DNA from 2 places in the Oscillibacter hominis genome. Region 2 is predicted to be linked to the other one. Evidence: riboswitches for the same ligand, from Rfam matches in the RefSeq annotation. Region 2 holds a riboswitch; the other holds the start of a gene.
The links. Region 2 has a riboswitch for glycine ahead of H8790_RS07275 (alanine/glycine:cation symporter family protein). Riboswitches for the same ligand answer to the same signal wherever they lie in the genome.
Positions count from the first base shown of each region.

Region 1: linked by a shared signal. The riboswitch ahead of gcvT (glycine cleavage system aminomethyltransferase GcvT) and the one ahead of H8790_RS07275 (alanine/glycine:cation symporter family protein) in region 2 are both predicted to bind glycine.

Region 1 covers NZ_CP060490.1:562,054-565,456, reverse strand. The annotation lists gene H8790_RS02905 (DNA polymerase Y family protein) at 1-449, shown strand, start outside; gene H8790_RS02900 (5-formyltetrahydrofolate cyclo-ligase) at 453-1,034, shown strand; glycine riboswitch at 1,262-1,353, shown strand; gene gcvT (glycine cleavage system aminomethyltransferase GcvT) at 1,432-2,529, shown strand; gene gcvH (glycine cleavage system protein GcvH) at 2,573-2,950, shown strand; gene gcvPA (aminomethyl-transferring glycine dehydrogenase subunit GcvPA) at 2,990-3,403, shown strand, end outside.
Region 2 covers NZ_CP060490.1:1,448,064-1,451,466, forward strand. The annotation lists gene H8790_RS07275 (alanine/glycine:cation symporter family protein) at 1-1,282, opposite strand, end outside; glycine riboswitch at 1,395-1,485, opposite strand; gene H8790_RS07280 (hypothetical protein) at 1,818-1,994, shown strand; gene H8790_RS07285 (M15 family metallopeptidase) at 2,076-2,915, opposite strand; gene H8790_RS07290 (hypothetical protein) at 2,998-3,403, opposite strand, start outside.

The sequences.
Region 1 (3,403 bases), 890 kb from region 2:
CCACTTTCCCAAGAAACCTGACCACCTGGGACGAGGTGCGCACCGGCATCGCCATGCTCTCGGACAGCGTGGCCATGCGCCTGCGCCGCCACAGCCTCTGCGCCGGCGGGGTCCAGGTCACGGTCCGGGACCCGGAGTTTCAAAACCGCTCCCGTCAGACTCAGTTTTCCCACCCCACCCACCTGATGCGGGAGCTTTCCGACGGTGCGATGGAGCTGATTAAAACCATCTGGCGTCCCCCTTCCCCCATCCGGATGCTCTCCGTCACTGCCATCCACCTGGTGGCGGAAGAGGAGTCCTATGCCCAGCTGGACCTTTTAAACAGCGCAGCAAAAAGTGAAAAACAGGAAAAATTGGAGCGGGCCATGGATTCCATCCGGGGCCGCTACGGAAAAGACGCCATCGCCTTCGGCTCCCCGGCCGGGCGGCTGGACGAAACGGAGGATTGAACCATGGAGATTGCTGAAGAGAAAAAAGCGCTGCGCCGTGAGGTGCGCATGGCGGAGCGGGCCATCCCGCTTGAGGAAAAGCTGCGCTCCGACGAGCGGATCCTCACCCGGCTGCGGACGCTGAGCGAATACCAGAACGCCGACACGGTGTTCTGCTTTGTGGGAACGCCCCACGAGATCGACACCCGCCCCATCCTTTTGGACGTGCTCTCCTCCGGCCGCAGGCTCTGCGTCCCTCGCTGCCTGGCCGGCCACCGGATGGAGCCGGTGGTCATCCGCTCCTTAGACGACCTCTCCCCCGGCGCATACGACATTTTGGAGCCGGTGGCCTCCTGCCAGGTGCTCCAGAGCGACGAGGTGGACTTCACGGTGGTGCCCTGCCTCTCCTGCGACCGCTCCGGCCACCGTCTGGGCCGGGGCGGCGGCTACTACGACCGCTTCCTCGCAAACTACCGCGGCCGGGCGGCAATGGTGTGCCGGGAGTCGCTGATGCGGCGGCGCATCCCTGCGGATTTGTACGACCAGACCATCGAAATACTTGTGACAGATGCCCAAATCTACCACTGTCGGACAGATGGGATGTAGGCAATCGTTTACATACGTACATACAAAAAATGCCCTGCAATGCAGGGCATTTTCTTCTTTTAGCTCAGGTAAAATTTCTTGACACCGCTTCCGCTTTTTGGTATCCTATCTTCAATAAAAACAATCAAACAGGCCGCGTGTCTGTGTTAAAAATTGCATATTGTCGGATGAACGATTCAGAAGAGGCCAAGCAGACGGTGAGCCGCGCTGGGCAGAGGACTGGATCGGGACGAAGCTCTGAAAAGCATGACACATGCACCGGCGGGGCAACCGGACTGCGGTCCGGGAATCTCTCAGGTAAAGACACAGAGGCGCAACAAGAACTCACACTACAAGGGGGTAAGTTGCGCCTCTGTCTTTTTAATACTTAATTTTTGTGGATGGAGGCACATAAATTATGGAAAAGAAAACGCCACTGTACCAGACCCATGTGGACCTGGGCGGGAAGATCGTCGAATTCGGCGGCTACCTGATGCCGGTCCAGTACGGCGCTGGTGTCATTGCCGAGCATATGGCGGTCCGCCAGAAGGTCGGCCTGTTCGACGTCTCCCATATGGCTGAGCTCATTTTAGAGGGTCCTGACGCTGTTGCCAACATTCAGCACCTGGTTACTGCGGACATCTCCAAAATGGTGGACGGCCAGGTCAAGTACGCCATGCTCTGCAACGACAAAGGCGGCATTGTGGACGACCTTGTGATCTACCGCCGGGCCGCCGACAAATACCTGCTGGTGGTCAACGCCGGCAACCATGAAAAGGACGCAGCCTGGGTGGAATCCCACATCAGCGGCGACGTGCACTATGCCGATGTGTCCGAACAGGTGGCCCAGCTGGCCCTGCAGGGGCCCAAGGCCGGTGAGGTGCTGAAAAAGCTCTGCGACGAGTCGGAAATCCCCCAGAAATACTACCACTTCACCGAGGGCGCGGCTTTGAAGGCTGGTGGACGGGATATCCCAGCCATCGTCTCCCAGACCGGCTACACCGGCGAGTTCGGCTTTGAGATCTACTGCAAGTCCGAGGATGCGGTGACACTCTGGAACGCCCTGCTGGAATCCGGCAAGGAGGAGGGAATCCTGCCCTGCGGACTGGGTGCCCGCGACACGCTGCGCCTGGAGGCCAGCATGCCCCTCTACGGCCATGAGATGAACGACGACATCTCCCCCAAGGAAGCGGGGCTCCCCTGCAAGCTGGACGGCAAGGATTTCATCGGCCGGGACGCCATCATCGCCCGGGGCACCCCCACCATCAAGCGCATCGGCATGAAGGTGGTGGGCCGCGGCATTCCCCGTGAGCACTGCGACCTCTACACCCTGGACGGCAAGAAGGTGGGCTGGGTCTCCTCCGGCACCCACTGCCCCTACCTGGGGCACGCCGTGGCAATGGGCTATGTGAATGTGGAGGAAAACGAGGTGGGCAAGCACCTCAACGCCGACGTCCGCGGCCGCATGGTGGAGGTGGAGATCGTCTCCCTGCCCTTCTACAAGATCGAGCGCTAACAAGTCATTGAACTCAAATTAAGGATAAATGGAGGAACTGATTATGAACTTTCCCGCCGAACTGAAGTATTCCAAGTCCCATGAGTGGGTCAAGATGCTGGATGACACCACCGCCCTGGTGGGCATCTCCGACTTTGCCCAGGAGGAGTTGGGCGATCTGGTGTTCATCAACCTGCCCCAGGTGGGCGACAGCGTCACCAAGGAGGAGAGCATGTGCGACGTGGAGTCCGTCAAGGCCGTCTCCGACGTCATGTCCCCGGTCACCGGCGTGGTGGCCGAGGTCAACGAGGAGCTGCTGGACGCCCCCGAAAAGCTCAATGACGATCCCTACGGCGCCTGGATCGCCAAGATCGAGAACATCACCGACACGGAGGAGCTGCTGGACGCCTCGGACTATGAGGCCTTTACCCGGGAAGCCTGAGCCGGTTTTTCGATCTATCCAGGAAAGAAAGGTGATTTGATGGGTACATACGTTCCCAATTCCCCTGCTGTACAAAAGGAAATGCTGGATGTCATCGGCGCAAAATCCATTGACGAGCTTTATGGCAATGTGCCGAAAAAGATGCTGGTGAAGAATCTGGACCTGCCCGCCGGCATGAGCGAGCTGGAGGTCCGCGGCGCTGTCACGGCCATGGCGGAGAAAAACACAGTCTTCAAGACCTGCCTCCGGGGTGCCGGCGCATACCGCCACTTCATCCCCTCCGTGGTGAAGTCCGTTTCCTCCCGGGAGGAGCTGGTCACCGCCTACACGCCTTATCAGGCGGAGATCAGCCAGGGCATTCTCCAGTCCATCTTTGAATACCAGACCATGATCTGCGAACTCACCGGCATGGCGGTCTCCAACGCCTCCGTCTACGACGGGGCCACCGCCGCC
Region 2 (3,403 bases):
TGGGCGCCACCATCAGGCCGTTGAACATGTCGGACATATTCCACACCAGGTCCACCTTCAGGGCGGAGCCAAGCACAATGCAGACCACCACGACCAGTGCATAGACCTTGACGCCTGCTTTGCCGAACAGCGCCTTGACGTTGGTCTCGCCGAAGAAGTACCAGCCCACAATGGTGGAGAAGGCGAAAAACAGCATGCAGATGGCGATGAAGATCATGCCAAAGCTGCCAAATGCCCGGTCAAAGGCCATCTGAGCCAGAACGGAACCGGTTTCACCGGAGGAGACCGCGCCGGAGGAGATGATGACCAGCGCCGTCAGCGTCAGGATGACAAAGGTGTCAATGAACACGCCCATCATGGCCACCTCGCCCTGGTCCTGAGGCTTTTTCACCTTGGCCAGCGCGTGGGCGTGGGGCGTGGAGCCCATGCCCGCCTCGTTGGAAAAGAGCCCTCTTGCCACGCCAAAGCGCATGGCCTTCTGGATGGTGATGCCCAAGACGCCGCCGCCCATGGCCTGGGGGTTGAAGGCCATGACAAAAATCTGCCGGATGGAGTCCAGCAGCGCGGCGTGGTTGATGAACAAAATCACCACGCAGCCGGAGATGTAGAGCGCGGCCATAATGGGCACCACCTTCTCGGTGAAGGAGGCAATGCGCTTGACGCCGCCCAGGAATATGAATGCGGCGACCACGGCCAGCACAATACCCACGTACAGCGGCTTCACGTGGAACGCAGCCTGAAAGGATTCTCCGATGGAGTTGGACTGCACCATATTGCCCATAAAGCCCAGGGCCAGGATGATGGCCACGGAGAAAAAGCCGGCCAGGAACTTGCCGAACTTCCCCTTGAAGGCGGCGCGGATATAATAGATGGGGCCGCCGGTGACCGCGCCGTCCACCACAGTCTTATACTTTTGTGCCAAAACCGCCTCGCCGTAAATCGTGGCCATGCCAAAAAACGCAGAGACCCACATCCAGAAGATCGCGCCCGGTCCGCCGGAGGCGATGGCCGTGGCCGCGCCGGCAATGTTTCCGGTTCCCACTTGGGCCGCGATTGCCGTGGTCAGCGCCTGGAACGAGCTCATCCCGTCGTCCCCCGCCTTCTTTCCCCGGAGGCTGAAGCCGCCGAACAGCCGCTTCCAGCCCGCGCGGAACCTGCGCACCTGGATGAAGCGCAGGCGGATGGTGAAATAGATGCCGCTGCCGCACAGCAGAATTAGAAGGATGTTTTTGTCCCAAAGCCAAGTATTCAGTGTCTTTACAATTTGCTCCAATACTTCCATTTCTACTCTCCCCTGTTTTTTCCTGGCAGACAACAAAAAAGCCAAATGCAGGAAATCCTGCACTTGGCTCCACAAGGCAACGAGAGGGCCGTTTATTTTCAAACGCCTCTTGTCCGCCTACTCTGTCCTTTTGCCTGAGAGATTTGCGCATTGCACGCATTGCACCTTCGGCACTCATTCTGAGTTTCTCCAGAGCCACATCTGTTCATAGTCCCCGTCCAGTTCCGGACACCTGAGAGTTTTACTCCTTCGGTAAGCATTTACGCTGTTTTTCTATGAACTTCGTCTGCCGTTATTTCATTATGTTTTTACACTATCATGGCCTCTATATGAAGTCAAAGTAATATTCTTCATGTGTAACATGAAGAACTCTCATGTTGTGACTCACAAATTGACTGCAATACCCATTCTTTTTCCAGCTTTTAAAATGAATCTTTTCCTGCACATTGTTGAGGTGCCGCCTCTTCCTGATTTGGGCGGGATAGTATACATAAAACCATACAGGCGCGGAAGACTATGGGTGAGGTGAGCGAATATGGATCCGATGCGGGACCTTCCCATGGGATTCGGCATGGCCCTGGTGAAAAACCAAAGCGCCATGGAGACCTTCTCCTCCATGACGCCGGAACAGCAGCAGGAGATCATCAGCCGGACCCACTCCGTTCAGTCCAAAGAGGAGATGCAGTCCCTTGTGGATAGCATCGTCCGCTGAGAGACCTTGGTTCAGCGCACACGCCGAGCAAAAGAGGTGCAGGTTCCAATTGGAACCTGCACCTCTTTTTGTTGCCACGATTCAGGAAACATCATCCTGCCCGCTTAAGTACTCCTCCAGGCAGAGGCCCTGTTCCATAATCTCCGCAGCGGCTTCCTTCCCCACATACCGGTAATGCCACGGCTCATAGGAGACGCCGGTCAGGTCGCTCTTGTCCGTGGGGTAGCGGAGGATGAAGCCGTACTCCGCGCAGTGTTCCATCAGCCACTGCTGCACCTCGGTCTGCTCCTGCTGCTCATCCAGCATCTGGTAGGCAACATCCACGATGTCCACCGCAAGGCCCGCCTGATGCTCACTGGTTCCAGGGCGCGCCACCCAGGCGGAGGCCTTTTCCTCCGCCTCCTGCCGGCCGCAGCCCTGCTGGAGGTAGTAGTTCACCTTTCTTTGAAAAAGTTCCTCCTGCTTGTCCCATGTGCGATAGGAGGAGCAGATCAGGGGCTGGAGCCCCGCCGCCCTTGCGTCGTCCATCATCCGCTGGAGGTCGGGATAGATACGGCTGTCCACGCTGTGGCCGTTGCGCAGCTTTGTCATCTCCGGTATCTTATAGTCCTCGTTCAGAAGATGGTCCTTGTTGACCAGCAGCAGCTGCCACTCCTCCGGGTCCTTCTTCTGATCCACCACCGGCGCAATGGCCTGTACCGGTTCCGGGCCGGCGGAGGTCCCGCCCAAGTGGGATCCGCCTTCTATATCCACTTCCGCCGCCAGGGCGCGCCCTAACAGGAGCCCGCTCAAAAACAGCACCGCGCACAGCAGCAGCGTCCTGTAGGAGATGCGCCGACGGCGGCGTGCGCGCCGCGGCGCAACAAAGTACTCCCGATCCGGGATCTCTTCTTCATATCGCATCATTCTATTCTCAGCCATGAATACACTCTCCTTCTTTGGTGTATACCCATAGTACGATATGGAGTCGTCATTTTCGTCACATCTTTGCATCAATTTGGCATCAATTGATTGCTGCGCTCACGCTTGTATCGGTATTGATGGGCCAGCGCTGAACGGCAAAGTCCCCCCGATGGCCCGCAGGCCCAAAGCTTAAGTAGCCGATCCGGGCGGTGAAGAAATAAACCAGTTCCTCCGTGCCGTCCACCGCAAAGAGGGCCGTGTCGCCGCCCTCGCTGATGAGCTCCGTCTCCAGCCCCATGCCAAGGAAATACTGGAGCCCCCTATCAGCCGCCTCGAAGACATAGGAGTCGTATTGTGGAAGGTTGGGCAGGTTGCACTCTGCCTGGAGCACCAACCCGGTCTCCTCATCCAATACACAGAACAGGTAAAGCCCATCCTTCCCATAGGACCAGATACGGATAAAGCTTGCGCTGGCACCATCCTCCATCCTGCGGCACACTTCCCGC